DNA from 2 places in the Pseudomonas sp. RT6P73 genome. Region 2 is predicted to be linked to the other one. Evidence: riboswitches for the same ligand, from Rfam matches in the RefSeq annotation. Region 2 holds a riboswitch; the other holds the start of a gene.
The links. Region 2 has a riboswitch for cobalamin ahead of cobO (cob(I)yrinic acid a,c-diamide adenosyltransferase). Riboswitches for the same ligand answer to the same signal wherever they lie in the genome.
Positions count from the first base shown of each region.

Region 1: it holds a riboswitch for cobalamin, as region 2 does, so the genes downstream of both, cobW (cobalamin biosynthesis protein CobW) here and cobO (cob(I)yrinic acid a,c-diamide adenosyltransferase) in region 2, are expected to answer to the same signal.

Region 1 is NZ_JBUBUV010000002.1:2,304,643-2,312,024, reverse strand. It holds gene cobN (cobaltochelatase subunit CobN) at 1-1,331, opposite strand, end outside; gene cobW (cobalamin biosynthesis protein CobW) at 1,335-2,396, opposite strand; cobalamin riboswitch at 2,495-2,708, opposite strand; cobalamin riboswitch at 2,962-3,189, shown strand; gene ACYZT6_RS11315 (CbtB domain-containing protein) at 3,310-3,501, shown strand; gene ACYZT6_RS11310 (CbtA family protein) at 3,513-4,217, shown strand; gene ACYZT6_RS11305 (cobalamin biosynthesis protein) at 4,214-4,627, shown strand; gene cobM (precorrin-4 C(11)-methyltransferase) at 4,726-5,472, shown strand; gene nfuA (Fe-S biogenesis protein NfuA) at 5,714-6,298, opposite strand; gene ACYZT6_RS11290 (acyltransferase family protein) at 6,389-7,382, opposite strand, start outside.
Region 2 is NZ_JBUBUV010000002.1:1,384,037-1,391,418, reverse strand. It holds gene cobD (threonine-phosphate decarboxylase CobD) at 1-943, opposite strand, end outside; gene cbiB (adenosylcobinamide-phosphate synthase CbiB) at 936-1,844, opposite strand; gene bluB (5,6-dimethylbenzimidazole synthase) at 1,841-2,491, opposite strand; gene ACYZT6_RS06850 (cobyrinate a,c-diamide synthase) at 2,488-3,888, opposite strand; gene cobO (cob(I)yrinic acid a,c-diamide adenosyltransferase) at 3,885-4,496, opposite strand; cobalamin riboswitch at 4,578-4,810, opposite strand; gene ACYZT6_RS06840 (hypothetical protein) at 4,966-5,550, shown strand; gene ACYZT6_RS06835 (PQQ-dependent sugar dehydrogenase) at 5,618-6,931, shown strand; gene ACYZT6_RS06830 (class I SAM-dependent methyltransferase) at 7,050-7,382, opposite strand, start outside.

The DNA.
Region 1 (7,382 bases), 920 kb from region 2:
GTGTCGAGGTCGTTGCTGACGCCGCCGAGCAATTGCTGGATCAACGCAGTGCCGCTCTCCGGCAATTCGGCGGGCAGCGGATAACCTTCGGTGTGCAGCGCACGCAGGATGTTCAGCGCGGCGGCCGGGGTGTCGAGGCCAACGCCATTGCCGATCCGTCCGTCGCGGGTCGGGTAGTTGGCGAGGATCAGCGCGATGCGTTTTTCGCGATTTGGCACCCGGGCCAGATCGATCCAGCGCCGCGCCAGTTCGGCGACGAAATCCATGCGTTCCGGTTGCGCCCGATAGCACACCACGTCCGACTGACTGCGCTCGCTGCGCCACGCCAGGTCCTTGAAGCTGATCGGCCGGCTGATGATCCGGCCGTCCAGTTCCGGCAAGGCGATGTGCATCGCCAGATCACGCGGGCCGAGGCCCTGTTCACTGGCACGCCAGCCCGGCTCGTTGTCCTGGGCGCAGATCGCCTGGATTACTGGGATGTTGCGGCGAAACGGTCGTAGATGCGGCGCTTCGGGGCTGGATTGGGCAAAGCCGGTAGTGTTGAGAATCACCCCCGCCTCGACTTCATCCAGCAGGTCCTCGACCACCGTCAGGCAGCCGGGCTCTTTCAAACTGGCCAGCGCAATCGGCAACGGATTCAAGCCCGCTGCCTGCAAACGCTGGCAGAAAACATCGATGAATGCGGTGTTCGCCGCCTGCAAGTGCGAGCGGTAAAACAGCACGGCCGCCACCGGTTGACCGGCCTGCCAGTCGGCTTGCCAATCGTGAAGATCTGCGGGGCTTTTGTGCGGGTGGTAAATCGCCGTGCGCGGCAGGGTTTGCGGCTCGGCCCACACGTAATCGCGATCCAGCCAGCGATTGGCCAGGCAACGGAAAAAATCCAGGGCATTGGCCATGCCACCCTGACGCAAAAACTGCCAGAGGCGGTCGCGGTCGCCGGCAGACACGGTGCTGAGGTCGCTGAGTTCCGGGTCCGGGCGATCATCGCCGGGCACCAGAATCAGCTGCACGCCGCGTTGGGACAGTTCCACCAGACGCTCGACACCGTAACGCCAATAGGCAATGCCGCCGTGCAGCGAAATCAGAATTACCTTGGCGTGGCGCAGCACTTCGTCGACATACAGGTCGACCGACGCATGATTCTGCACCTGCATCGGGTTGGCCAGCCGCACGCTGGGGTAATCATCCGGCAACTGCTGCGCCGCTTCGGCGAGCAGCGCCAGGCTTGAGTCGCCGCTGCACAGGATCACCAGCTCGGCGGGGGTTTGTCCAAGGTCGGCAATGTTGTCATCCGACACGAAACCGCCGGGCTGGGTCCTGAGCAGGTGCATGGCTTAAGCGCTGAGCGCGGCGCGCAATTGCGCTTCGATTAGAATTCCGTCCAGTTCCTGGCCGATCAATACCAGGCGCGTGGCGCGCGCTTCGTCGGCGCCCCACTGACGGTCGAAATGCTTGTCGAAACGCGTGCCCACGCCCTGGATCAGCAGGCGCATCGGTTTGTTCGGGATCGCCGCGAAACCTTTGACCCGCAGGATGCCGTGCTGAACCACCAATTGGGTCAGCGCGTCCAGCAGCAGGCTTTCGTCAGCTTGCGGCAGCTCGATGGAGATCGAATCGAAAGCGTCGTGATCGTGATCGTCCTCACCTTCGTGGTGGTGATCGTGATGGCTGTGACGGCTGTCGATGTGTTCTTCGGAACCGGCACCGAGGCCGATCAGCACGTCCAGTGGCACACGACCGCTGCTGGCTTCGATGACTTTTACTGCCGGCGGCAGCTCTTCAGCGACTTCCAGGCGTACGCGGGCCAGGTCTTCAGGGCTGATCAGATCGGCCTTGTTGAGGATCACTAGGTCGGCGCTGGCCAGTTGGTCGGCGAACAGCTCGTGCAACGGCGATTCGTGGTCCAGGTTCGGGTCGAGTTTGCGCTGGGCATCGACCTGGTCCGGGAACGCGGCGAAGGTGCCAGCGGCGACCGCTGGGCTGTCGACCACGGTGATGACCGCGTCAACGGTGCAGGCGCTGCGGATTTCCGGCCACTGGAAGGCTTGAACCAGTGGTTTTGGCAGCGCCAGGCCGGAGGTTTCGATGAGGATGTGGTCGAGGTCGCCGCGACGGGCGACAAGTTCGCGCATCACCGGGAAGAATTCTTCCTGGACGGTGCAGCACAGGCAGCCGTTGGCCAGTTCATAGACGCGGCCGTTGGCTTCTTCTTCAGTGCAACCGATGGAGCACTGTTTGAGGATTTCGCCGTCGATGCCCAGCTCGCCAAACTCGTTGACGATCACCGCGATGCGGCGGCCCTGAGCGTTGTCGAGCATGTGCCGCAGCAGGGTGGTTTTGCCCGAGCCGAGGAAGCCGGTAACGATGGTGACGGGGAGTTTGGCCAGTGTTTTCATCGGATGCCCTTTGGCTAGGTGGCGGGCATACGGGACGACAATCGCAGCGACGGACGCGCGCGGAAGAGTTCGCCACCGGATCACCCCGCCCGGTTGTAGTGAGAATCTGTGTCGAGGCAGGTCTCCTGGCTGACGGTGTGCCGGGCAGTTGGCCTGGCATTCGCTGCGCCTTCCCGCGAACCCGTTGGACAGGGCTTGCAGTGGCGTGGCAGCGAACATCACCGTTCACAGTTGCGGGGGCAGCCGCGGCATCGACCGCGTTCCCTTCTTAGCTTCGGCAAATGCCGAAGAACCTCGAAAGCGCAAGGCTACGCATCGCGTCGGGGCGGGTCAATGTCCGTGAGGCACTCGTGATTCCCTGTGGCGAGGGGGCTTGCCCCCGTTCGGCGGCGAAGCCGTCGCAAAACCTGCTTGCGGGCTATGCCTGAAAGAATGCAGGGGGTCGCTTCGCAACCCAACGGGGGCAAGCCCCCTCGCCACAGATAAATCCCCTCGCCACAGGTTCTCGACTCAATTCCAAGATGAGAACCCCTGCCAATTGACGCCAAACCCCCGCCCATGCTCTCCTACACGCCTTGTTACGGGTGCCCTTCACAGGGTGAAACGGGAAACCGGTGAATCATGTGCTTTACTCAAGGCCATGTCAGTCCGGTGCTGCCCCCGCAACGGTAAGCGAGCGAAGCGTCAAATCCACTGTGCCAGCAGTTCGGCATGGGAAGGTGATGCTTGCAGGTTCAGGCGCAAGCCTTGGCCCCTCGTGAGCCCGGAGACCGGCCCGCAACACAAAGTGACCACTACGATCACTGAATGACAAACCCGCGGTGGGCGGGCGCTGTTTGAACCTTTGCGTGTCCGACTCGCAGGGGTCTTCCATGCGCTCTATTCACCCGCTGACAGACCAGAGGGAAGCGCCATGTCGATCATCAGCAGCACTCGCCACACAACGGCCAGCACCACCACGACCCTGACTCAACGCCTGACCGCTGCCGTTTGCGCATCGATCCTTGGCGCGTGCCTTGTGTATTTTGCCGGCTTCTCGCACATCGAAGCGGTCCACAACGCTGCGCACGATACCCGTCACAGCTCCGCCTTCCCGTGCCATTGAGACCTGCCGACATGATCAAGCGTATTGCGCAAACCGCAGGTTTCACCGGGCTGCTGGCTGCCCTGTTGCTGACCCTGCTGCAAAGCTTCTGGGTGTCTCCGCTGATTTTGCAGGCCGAAACCTACGAAAAATCCGAGCCGGCCGCGGTTGAAGTTCACGAACACGCCGCCGGTGTCGCCGCTCACACTCACGACGCCGAAGCCTGGGAACCGGAAGACGGCTGGCAGCGCGTGCTGTCGACCACGGGCGGCAACCTCGTCGTTGCCGTTGGTTTTGCCCTGATGCTCGCCGGTCTCTACACCCTGCGTGCACCGACCAAAACCTCGCAGGGCTTGCTTTGGGGCCTGGCCGGTTACGCGACCTTCGTGTTGGCGCCAACCCTCGGCTTGCCGCCTGAACTGCCGGGCACTGCGGCGGCAGATCTGGCGCAACGGCAACTCTGGTGGATCGGCACGGCCGCCTCCACGGCTGTCGGCATCGCGCTGATCGTGTTCAGCCGTCACTGGCTGATGAAGATCCTCGGCGTGGCGATTCTCGCCGTTCCGCATGTGATCGGCGCACCGCAACCGGAAGTGCACTCGATGCTGGCTCCGGAAGCCCTGGAAACACAGTTCAAAATCGCTTCGCAGCTGACCAACGTCGCGTTCTGGCTGGCCCTGGGCCTGATCAGCGCCTGGTTGTTCCGCCGCAAAAGCGATGGCCAATACCACGCATGATTGATACCGGCACAGCGCCGACTTTAGTCGTCGGCCTGGGCTGCCAGCGCGGCTGCCCCGCCAGTACGCTGCGGGCGTTGCTCGATCAGGCATTACAGGCGCATAAAATCGAACTTCACCAGATCAACGCCCTGGCCAGCATCGACCTGAAGCGTGATGAACCTGGCCTGATCGAGTTGGCCGCGCAACTCGCATTGCCGCTGATGTATTTCAGCAGCGAGCAACTGCAAGGTTACAAACCGCAACTCAGCCATCATTCAGACATCGCGTTCGAACGCACCGGCTGCTACGGCGTGGCGGAAAGTGCTGCCCTGGCCCTGGTCGAACAGTTGGCCCAGGCACCGGCAAAACTACTGATCTCGCGACAAAAATATGCCCAGGCCACTCTGGCATTGGCCTGCGTTGCGTAAGATCCCGGATATTCCCTGCCTTCGATCATGAGCAATCTTCATCTGAAGCCTTGCCCAAGCCCTTTTTCTGACAGACTCTTTTTTCAAAGGAATGGACGATGACCGTCTACTTCATTGGCGCAGGTCCCGGCGACCCGGAACTGATCACCGTCAAAGGCCAACGGCTGATTCGCAGTTGCCCGGTAATCATCTATGCCGGCTCTTTAGTGCCCGCCGCCGTACTGGAAGGCCATTGCGCCGAACAGGTGGTCAACAGCGCCGAATTGCACCTGGAGCAGATCATCGAACTGATCACAACCGCCCATGCCAACGGCCAGGACGTGGCGCGGGTGCATTCCGGTGATCCTAGTTTGTACGGGGCGATTGGTGAGCAGATTCGTTATCTGCGAGAACTCGGGATTGCGTTTGAAATCATTCCCGGGGTAACAGCGACTGCCGCGTGTGCGGCGTTGTTGGGGGCTGAACTGACGTTGCCCGACATTTCCCAGAGCGTGATTCTGACCCGTTATGCCGACAAAACCGTGATGCCGGCCGGTGAAGAGCTGGGCAGTCTGGCGCAGCATGGGGCGACTATGGCGATTCATTTGGGCGTGCAGCATCTGGAGAAAATCCTTGCCGAATTGCTGCCGCATTACGGCGCGGACTGCCCGATTGCGGTGATCCACCGGGCGACCTGGCCGGATCAGGATTGGGTGATGGGGACGATTGCGGACATTGCCGAAAAGGTTGCGGCCAAGGGGTTTCGGCGCACGGCGTTGATTCTGGTGGGTCGGGTGTTGGGGAGTGATCAGTTCAGCGAGTCATCGCTGTATCGCGCGGGGCATGCGCATCTCTACAGGCCCTGAGTCACGCCCAACCCTGTGATAAGGGGGCTTCCTGTGGCGAGGGGATTTATCCCCGTTGGGCTGCGACGCGGCCCCCTGCATTCTTTCAGGCATTCATAGCAAGCAGGTTTAGCGACGGCTTCGCCGCCGAACGGGGATAAATCCCCTCGCCACAAAGCCCCCTCGCCACAGATAATCGATCACCCATAAAAAAACGGCGCTCACGGGGCGCCGTTTTCTATGTTTGCAGCGAACACCTTACTCAGTAGTAGGCATTTTCTTTCTGCGTGTGGTCAGTCACATCGCGTACACCCTTGAGCTCGGGAATGCGCTCGAGCAAGGTGCGCTCGATGCCTTCGCGAAGGGTGACGTCGGCCTGGCCGCAGCCCTGGCAACCGCCGCCGAACTTCAGTACGGCGATGCCGTCCTCGACCACATCGATCAGGCTGACCTGACCGCCGTGGCTGGCCAGCCCCGGGTTGATCTCGGTTTGCAGGTAGTAATTAATGCGCTCGTTGACCGGGCTGTCGGCGTTGACCATCGGGACTTTGGCGTTTGGCGCCTTGATCGTCAGCTGGCCGCCCATGCGGTCGGTGGCGTAGTCGACTACCGCGTCGTCCAGGAAAGCTTCGCTGAACGAATCGATGTAAGCGGTGAAGCTTTTAAGCCCCAGCGCGGTGTCTTCAGGTTTCTCTTCGCCCGGCTTGCAGTAAGCAATGCAGGTTTCGGCGTACTGGGTGCCAGGCTGGGTAATAAAGACGCGGATGCCGATACCCGGGGTGTTCTGCTTGGAGAGCAGATCAGCCAGATAATCGTGGGCGGCGTCGGTGATGGTAATAGCGGTCATGGAAACTCCTCGCAGGCTTGGGCGCAGTTTACGCCAATCATCGCGCCGTACAAAGTCCTAGTATTTTTGTCGGGAAAGAGCCGTCGCCGGTTAAGCCGCCGTTTCACCGTCAATCCGGGCTTTAAGCCACTGATAGCTGCGTTTTTCTACAAATTCGTAACTTGCCCAGGACGCTAGACCGATAGTCGCCGCGCAAACGGCGAACATCACGTAGGGATTCACGCCATAACGCTGTGCGACAAATCCACCGGCAGACAGCACCAGCACATGCATCAGGTACACCGAGTAGGAACAATTGCCGAGCAGTTTGAACACCCGATTGTTCTCGACATAGCGCTCCAGCGAAATGCACGCCATCACCAGCACCGCACTCGGCAAGCCCCAGGCCAGGAAACGTGGCGCCGGCGACCAGTGATAAATGGCCAGCAACGCGCCGCCAATCCCCAGCAGCGGTAGCCACAACCCCGGTTTGATCCAGCCTCGGCGGTAAAGCATGCCGATGGCGATCCCCAGCAGGAACTCGTAAACGATGTCCGAACGGTAAAACTCGCTGACCCAGCCATAACCGGTCCAGGCCTGGCACACCGCGAACAGCAACGCCGCGACGATCAATAACCTGAAGTGCAAGCGGAACAGCAGTGCCCAGCCAAACAGCAGGTAGAACAGCATCTCGTAGTTGAGGGTCCAGCCGACGTTGAGGGTCGGATAAATCCCGTAGCCGCCGGGATTCTCTGTAGGAATGAACAACAGCGACAGCAGGAAATGCGACCAGTCGACCGACTGATCCGGCAAAACAGGCTGTGCGAACACGACCACCAGCGCCATCAGCACCGTGTACAGCCAGTACGCCGGGACGATCCGAAACAGTCGGTACAGCAGAAACCGCACCGGCGGCAGCGCTTTGCCCTCGGTGGACAGGAAGATCACCAGGCCGCTGATGACGAAGAAGATATCGACGCCCACGGCGCCTTTGTCGATAAACGCCTGGCCCACCGGCCCACGGGCCTGGAAGTCGAAGAAAATCTGCATGAAATGGTGGCAGACCACCGCCCAGGCTGCGATGGCGCGCAGTGCCTGTACTGAA
Region 2 (7,382 bases):
AGTCGGCTTCATCCGCAGGCAGACCGAAACGCACGCTGCTGTTGTGGGCGAACAACCGCAGCAAGATGCCACGTTGTGCCATGAACTCGTGAAGCGCTTCGGCACGCTCGGTGATCAGCCATTGAAACAACGCGCAGCCACCCTGCGGCTGCAAACCATACTGCCCGAGCAAAAGCGCCAGGCGTTCGCTGGCCGCTTCGCTGCGCACCCGCTGCCTGGCGTGGCCTTCGGTGTCAAGCAAACAGGCTTGGCCCAACACCCGTGTCGGCCCACTGACCGCCCAAGGCCCCACCTGCTCGGCGAGCAATTTGAGCAGCTTGCGCTCAGCCAGCACAAAGCCCAGCCGCACACCGGCCAGGCCAAAAAATTTGCCGAACGAACGCAACACGATCAAGCCGACCTGATGGGCAAATGGCGCCACGCTCAACTGCGGCGTGTTGTCCATGAACGCCTCGTCGACCACCAGCCAGCCACCGCGCGAGGCCAACCGGGCATGCCAGTCGAGCAGACGGCTCGGGGGCAGGCTCAGGCCCGTCGGGTTGTTCGGATTGACCACCACCAGCACGTCGAGGCTGTCGATATAGAAGTCGACTTCCTGCTCCAGCACTTCGCGCACGATGTAGCCATTGCGCCGCCAGGCTTGCGCGTGTTCGGCGTAACACGGCGACAGCACGCCGACCTTGCCGGCCCGACGCAAACGCGGCAGCAATTGGATGGCCATTTGCGAACCGGCGACCGGCAGCACCTGGGCCGCGCCGTAATAGTCGCAAGCCGCTTGCTCCAGACCGTCATCGGTTTCCGGCAAGCGCGCCCAGGCCCGCAGCGGGATGTCCGGGATCGGGAATGGCCACGGCGCGAGGCCGCTGGACAGGTCCAGCCAATCGGCTTCGGCAATGCCGTATTCGAGCGCCGCCTTACGCAAGCGGCCACCGTGCTCAAGCATAGAATTCAGCTCCCACGCAGAGAATCAGCAGCCATAACCATACCCCGCGCTGGACCAATTGCCAGCCGCGGTCGATGGAGTCGGCGTCCGCTGGCACGCCTTCGCCCAGTTGCGGACGCTGATGCAGTTCACCGTGATAGATCGCCGCCCCGCCCAACTCGACGCCGAGCGCACCGGCACCGGCCGCCATCACCGGCCCGGCGTTTGGGCTGTCCCAGGTCGGGCCCTGGGTGCGCCAGCATTTCAACGCCAGTCGGGTTTTGCCCAGCAGCGCGTAGGTCAACGCCACCAGGCGCGCAGGAATGTAGTTGAGGACATCGTCGATCTTCGCCGCGGCCCAGCCGAAACGTTCGAAGCGCTCGTTGCGATAACCCCACATGGCATCGAGGGTATTACTCAAACGGTAGAGCACCACGCCGGGCGCGCCGGCCACGGCAAACCAGAACAGCGCGGCGAACACCGCATCGCTGCCGTTCTCCAGGACTGATTCGGTGGCAGCGCGGGCGACTTCGGTTTTATCCAGTTCGCTGGTCTGACGGCTGACCAGATAGCCCACGCGTATGCGCGCTTCAATCAGATCATCACTGCGCAGGGCCTTGGCCACCGGTTCGACGTGCTCACCGAGGCTGCGCATGCCGAGGGCGCAGTAGAGCGCGAGAATCTCGACAATCCAGCCGACATAAGGCGCCCAGGAAAACGCCGTGGCCAGCAAGGTCAGCGGCAACACCGCAATCACCCAGGCAGTGACGCCATGACTGCGCCAGCCACGCCCCTCACCATTGAAACGTTGCTCGATGCGCTCGGCAAAACGGCCGAACGCCACCAGCGGATGCCAGCGTTTGGGTTCACCCAGCAGCGCGTCCAGCGCAACCGCGGCGACACTCAATAACGCCACACTCATTGACTCACTCCCCAATAATTTTCATACAGCAACTCACTGAGCGGACGCACCTGCGCCCACCCTTCGAGTACCAGCATCGGCGCCGGATAGAATTCCTTGACCGGGCCGAGACAGAGAACCGCCAATGGCTTGGCCCCGGGCGGCAAACCCAGCAGATCTGCCAACGCTTGCGGCTCGAACAGCGACACCCAGCCCATGCCCAGACCTTCGGCGCGGGCGGCCAGCCAGAGGTTCTGGATCGCGCAGGACAGCGACGCCATGTCCATTTCCGGCAAGGTGCGACGACCGAAGATGTGGCGCTCGCGATCATCCATCAGCGCGGCGACCAACACCTCGGCGCAGTCGTTGATGCCTTCGACCTTGAGCTTCATGAATTCGTCGGTGCGCTCGCCGAGGGCTTCGGCGGTGCGGATGCGTTCTTCTTCCACCAGTTGCTGGATCTTGTCGCGCAGTGTGCGGTCGCTGATGCGAATGAATCGCCAGGGTTGCATCAGGCCGACGCTGGGGGCCTGATGGGCGGCTTCGAGCAGGCGTCGCAGTAACTCGGGCTCGACGGTGCCGCCGCTGAAGTGGCGCATGTCGCGGCGTTCGCCGATGGCTCGATAAACTGCGTCGCGTTCGGCCTGGCTGAATGCGTTGTCAGTCATGGCCTCTTCGCGAGCAGGCTCGCTCCCACATTAGATGGAGCTCTGCCTGACGAAACGCGGTCCCCTGTAGGAGTGAGCCTGCTCGCGATGGCGGCCTCCCGGTCAGGCGCAAACAATGCGGCTACAGCAGTGGGATTGGACGGAAAATAAAAGTGCACATAAGAAGCCGTCATCCGCCCCTCACGATAAACCGCCTCTGCCCCGCGCCCGCCATTCGGACTGAGCCCACGAGCAATCGGCTCAAGCTCGGTGCTGGTCAGCGAATGGTGATAGGTGTGCCCGCGCAACGAACCTTCCGGTAACTCAACCGCTTGCAATGCCAGCGCCGCCAGACGCTTTTGCATCACCGCATCACCCGCCAGCAAACCGACCAATTCAGCGCGAATGCCTTCGACGTCGGTCAACGAATCAAGCAGGTACAACATCCCGCCACACTCGGCCAACAACGGTTTGCCGTCGGCATGATGGGCGCGGATCGCAATGAGCATCGAGGTGTTCTGTGACAGCGCCACGTGGTGCAGCTCCGGATAACCGCCCGGGAGATAAAGGCTGTCCGCCTCTGGCAAATCAGCATCGCGGATTGGCGAGAAAAACAGCAGTTCGGCGCCCATGGCCCGCAGCAAATCCAGGCTCGCACCGTAGGTGAAAGCGAACGCCTCATCACGGGCCACTGCGATTCGCACGCCGGCCAGCAAAGGCTCTGCGACGATCATTTCAGGCGCCGCGAATTCCACGGGCGGCGGCAGCGCCACATCGCAACTGCTGGCCAGCGATTCGGCCGCTGCATCGAGGCGCAGATCGAGATCGTTCAACTCGCTGGCCTGGACCAGACCGAGATGGCGACTCGGCAGTTCAATCCCGGTCTCGCGCGACAACGCGCCGTACCAGCGCAAGCCTTCGGTCAGGCTGCCTTCGAGCAACTGCGCGTGCCGCAACGTGCCCACACGGTTGGCCAACACACCGGCAAACGGCAAGTCCGGCTGATACTTCGCCAACCCCAACGCCAGCGCACCAAAAGTCTGCGCCATCGCCGTACCGTCGATCACACCGAGCACCGGCACACCGAAGTGCCGCGCCAGGTCAGCGCTGGACGGCGTGCCGTCGAACAGCCCCATGACGCCTTCGATGAGAATCAGGTCGGCTTCACCGGCGGCTTCCCACAACAGACGACGACTTTCCTGCTCGCCGACCATCCACATGTCCAGTTGATACACCGGCGCACCGCTGGCGCGCTCGAGAATCATCGGGTCGAGAAAGTCCGGGCCGCACTTGAATACGCGAACCTTGCGCCCCTGATTGCGATGCAAACGGGCAAGCGCGGCGGTGACGGTGGTCTTGCCCTGACCGGAGGCCGGCGCGGCGATCAATACCGCCGGGCAATGACGTGGTTGACTCACAACTCGACGCCTTTTTGCGCTTTGATCCCGGCCTGGAACGCGTGCTTGATCACGCCCATTTCGGTGACCGTATCGGCCAGCTCGATCATCTCCGGCTTGGCGCCGCGACCGGTGACCACCACGTGTTGCATCGGCGGACGCGCCTGCAAGTCAGTGAGCACTTGATCGAGGTCGAGGTAACCGTGCTTGAGGGCGATGTTCAGTTCATCGAGCACCACCAGACCGATCGACGGATCGCGCAGCAGTTCGCGGGACACTTCCCAAGCAGCTTCGGCGGCGGCGATGTCACGCTGGCGGTCCTGGGTTTCCCAGGTGAAGCCCTCGCCCATCACATGAAAGCGTACTTGCTCAGGGAAGCGGCGGAAGAACAACTCTTCACCCGTGCTGTTGCGCCCCTTGATGAACTGCACCACGCCGCACTGCATGCCGTGGCCCATGGACCGGGCAAGCATGCCGAAGGCCGAGCTGCTCTTGCCTTTGCCGTTGCCGGTCAGTACCAGCAGCAGGCCGCACTCATTCGGCGAGTTGGCGATGCGTTCGTCGATCACGGCTTTTTTGCGCTGCATGCGCGCCAGATGGCGTTCGTCACGATCAGGGGAATCAGTCATGGGGGAGCTCTCCGTTGAGGCTGGATAACGGCGGGCAGGCACAAGAATAGACGGCAAGAAGCCTGGCATCGCCCACCGTGATGCCGTTGGATGAATCAGGCCGGTCTCCGGGCTCATGAGCGGCTTGCGCCGGACTGCGCGCCTTCCCATGTCGACGTAGACACAGTGGCTCAAGGCGCAATCTTTACTCATTTACCGTTGCGGGGGCAGCGCCGGGATCGTGACGTTTCGTCGCGTGAAGATAGTCACTCACCGGCTTCCCTGTTTCACTCTGTCGACCTTCGCCACAGAGCACCTGAAACAAGCCGCGAAGGTTAGAGGGTTGGGGGTGGAGCGTCAATTGAAGACAAAGCGCGGGCGAGCGATATACTGCCGCCGGTCAATTTACTGACCCCCAACTTGCACCACACTGTCAGCAGTGATATCAAAGCGCCACAACCCAACATCACAATTACAAAGGGTGAGCAACATGCAAGGCATGATCATCAGCAATCCGAAGCTGGAATTCCTGCGACCGGTGCTGGAACGCTGGTTTGACTGTATCGACCGCTACAATGCGGTGCGCGGCGATAACGACACGCCTTACTGGTACGACGAAAAAGCCAACATCGGCTTACTCTCCGCCGCGGCCTGGATGGCGGAAATGGTCACGCTGCAACAAACCACCACGCGCAAGCAAAACGAAGAAGGCGAACGCAACGGCCGCGCCGATCTGTTTATCGCCTCCGCCGAAGAACGCGCCTACCTTCAGACCACTCAACGCTGGCCGCGGGTCAATAGCCTGAACCTGACTCAGGCGCTGCAAGACATCACCAGCGCTGCCAAACGCATCAGCTACGCCAGCGACCTGAAACTCGGCTGCCTGTTCGTTGCGCCACAAAAGGCCCAACAGAGCGCGACGCCGGAAGAACTTCAGGACATGGTCGACGACCTGCAAAAGGAACACAGCTGCGCCGTGGCCTGGTATTTCCCGTACGCCTATCGCAAGTTGCGCAACGAAGCCGGCAACTACCACCCCGGCATCGCCGTGCTGTTCAAGGAAGCCCGCGGCTGACCGGTTGAACCATCGCGCGTCAAATCTTCTCTATGATTAAGTCAATGCATTCATAGGGAAGATCCGCATGCGCAAGCCCCAGCTCGTTCTCCTCATCGCGCTCGCCGGAGGGCTCGCCGCCTGTGGTGAAACCTCCAGCTTGCAAGTCTCCGACGGCACCGGCCCGTCACCCAAGCTGCCAGAACCCAACAAAACCCTGATCCCGACGGTGAATATCGCCCCGGCGATCGGCTGGCCGGAGGGCGCGAAACCCACCCCTGCGGCGGGCACTCAAGTGGCGGCATTTGCCGAAGGGCTCGATCACCCGCGCTGGCTGTATGTGCTGCCCAACGGCGATGTATTGGTGGCCGAAACCAACGCGCCACCGAAACCCGATGACGGCAAAGGCGTTAAAGGCTGGGTCATGAAGAAAGTCATGGGGCGTGCCGGCGCCGGCGTCCCCAGCCCGAATCGCATCACGCTGCTGCGGGACAAGGACCACGACGGCATCGCCGAAACCCGCACGGTGTTCCTGGAAAACCTCAATTCGCCCTTCGGCATGACGCTGGTCGGCAATGACCTGTACGTAGCCGACACTGATCGCTTGCTGCGCTTTCACTATGAAAATGGCGACACGGCGATCAAGTCGCCGCCGAGCAAGGTGGTCGATTTGCCGGGTGGCACGCTGAATCACCACTGGACCAAAAACGTCATTGCCAGCAAGGACGGGAGCAAGCTTTACGTCACGGTAGGCTCCAACAGCAACGTCGGCGAAAACGGCCTGGATCAGGAAGAAGGTCGCGCGGCGATCTGGGAAGTGGATCGCGCCACCGGCAATCACCGGATCTTCGCCTCGGGGATTCGCAATCCAAACGGTCTGGCCTGGGAACCTCAGACCGGCGCCCTGTGGACGGCGGTCAATGAGCGGGACGAAATCGGCAGCGATCTGGTGCCGGACTACATCACCTCAGTGAAGGACGGCGGATTTTACGGCTGGCCCTTCAGCTATTACGGCCAGCACGTCGATATTCGCGTCGAGCCGCAAAATCCGGACCTGGTGGCCAAGGCCATTGCGCCGGACTACGCAGTTGGCCCGCATACCGCGTCGCTGGGCCTGTCGTTTGCCGAGGGCAACACACTGCCAGCGCAATTCAAGGAAGGTGCCTTCATCGGCCAGCACGGCTCGTGGAACCGAAAGCCGCACAGTGGTTATAAAGTGATTTTCGTCCCGTTCAGCGCAGGCAAGCCGACCGGGCAACCGGTTGATGTGCTCACAGGTTTCCTCAATGCGGATGAGAAAGCCATGGGCCGGCCTGTGGGCGTGGTGATTGATCAGCAGGGAGGTTTGCTGGTGGCCGATGATGTGGGGAACAAGGTGTGGCGGGTGTCGACCGCGAAGTAACTGCAACAGCCCCCCTTGTAGGAGCGAGGCTTGCCCGCGAAGGCTCTAGGTCAGGCAACATCAATGTTGGATGTGCCGACGCCTTCGCGGGCAAGCCTCGCTCCTACAAGGGGGGCGTTTAGCGTTTGCGGCACAGAGTTAAACCATCTCCTAGCGGCAACAACGACAAATCCACCCGCGAGTCATCCTTCAAGGCGCGATTGAGCGCCTGGATGGCTCGGGTGTCTGCGCTTTCGGGATTGCGCTCAAGCACCCGCCCGCTCCACAGCGTGTTATCGAACACCGCCAGTCCGCCGACGCGCAGCAGACGCAGTGCATGCTCCAGATAGCCCGGGTAGTTGGACTTGTCGGCATCAATGAAGATCAGGTCGAATTGCCCCGGCTGATCCAGCTGAGCCAGGGTTTCCAGCGCAGGCGCCAGACGCAGATCGATGCGATTGGCGAGGCCCGC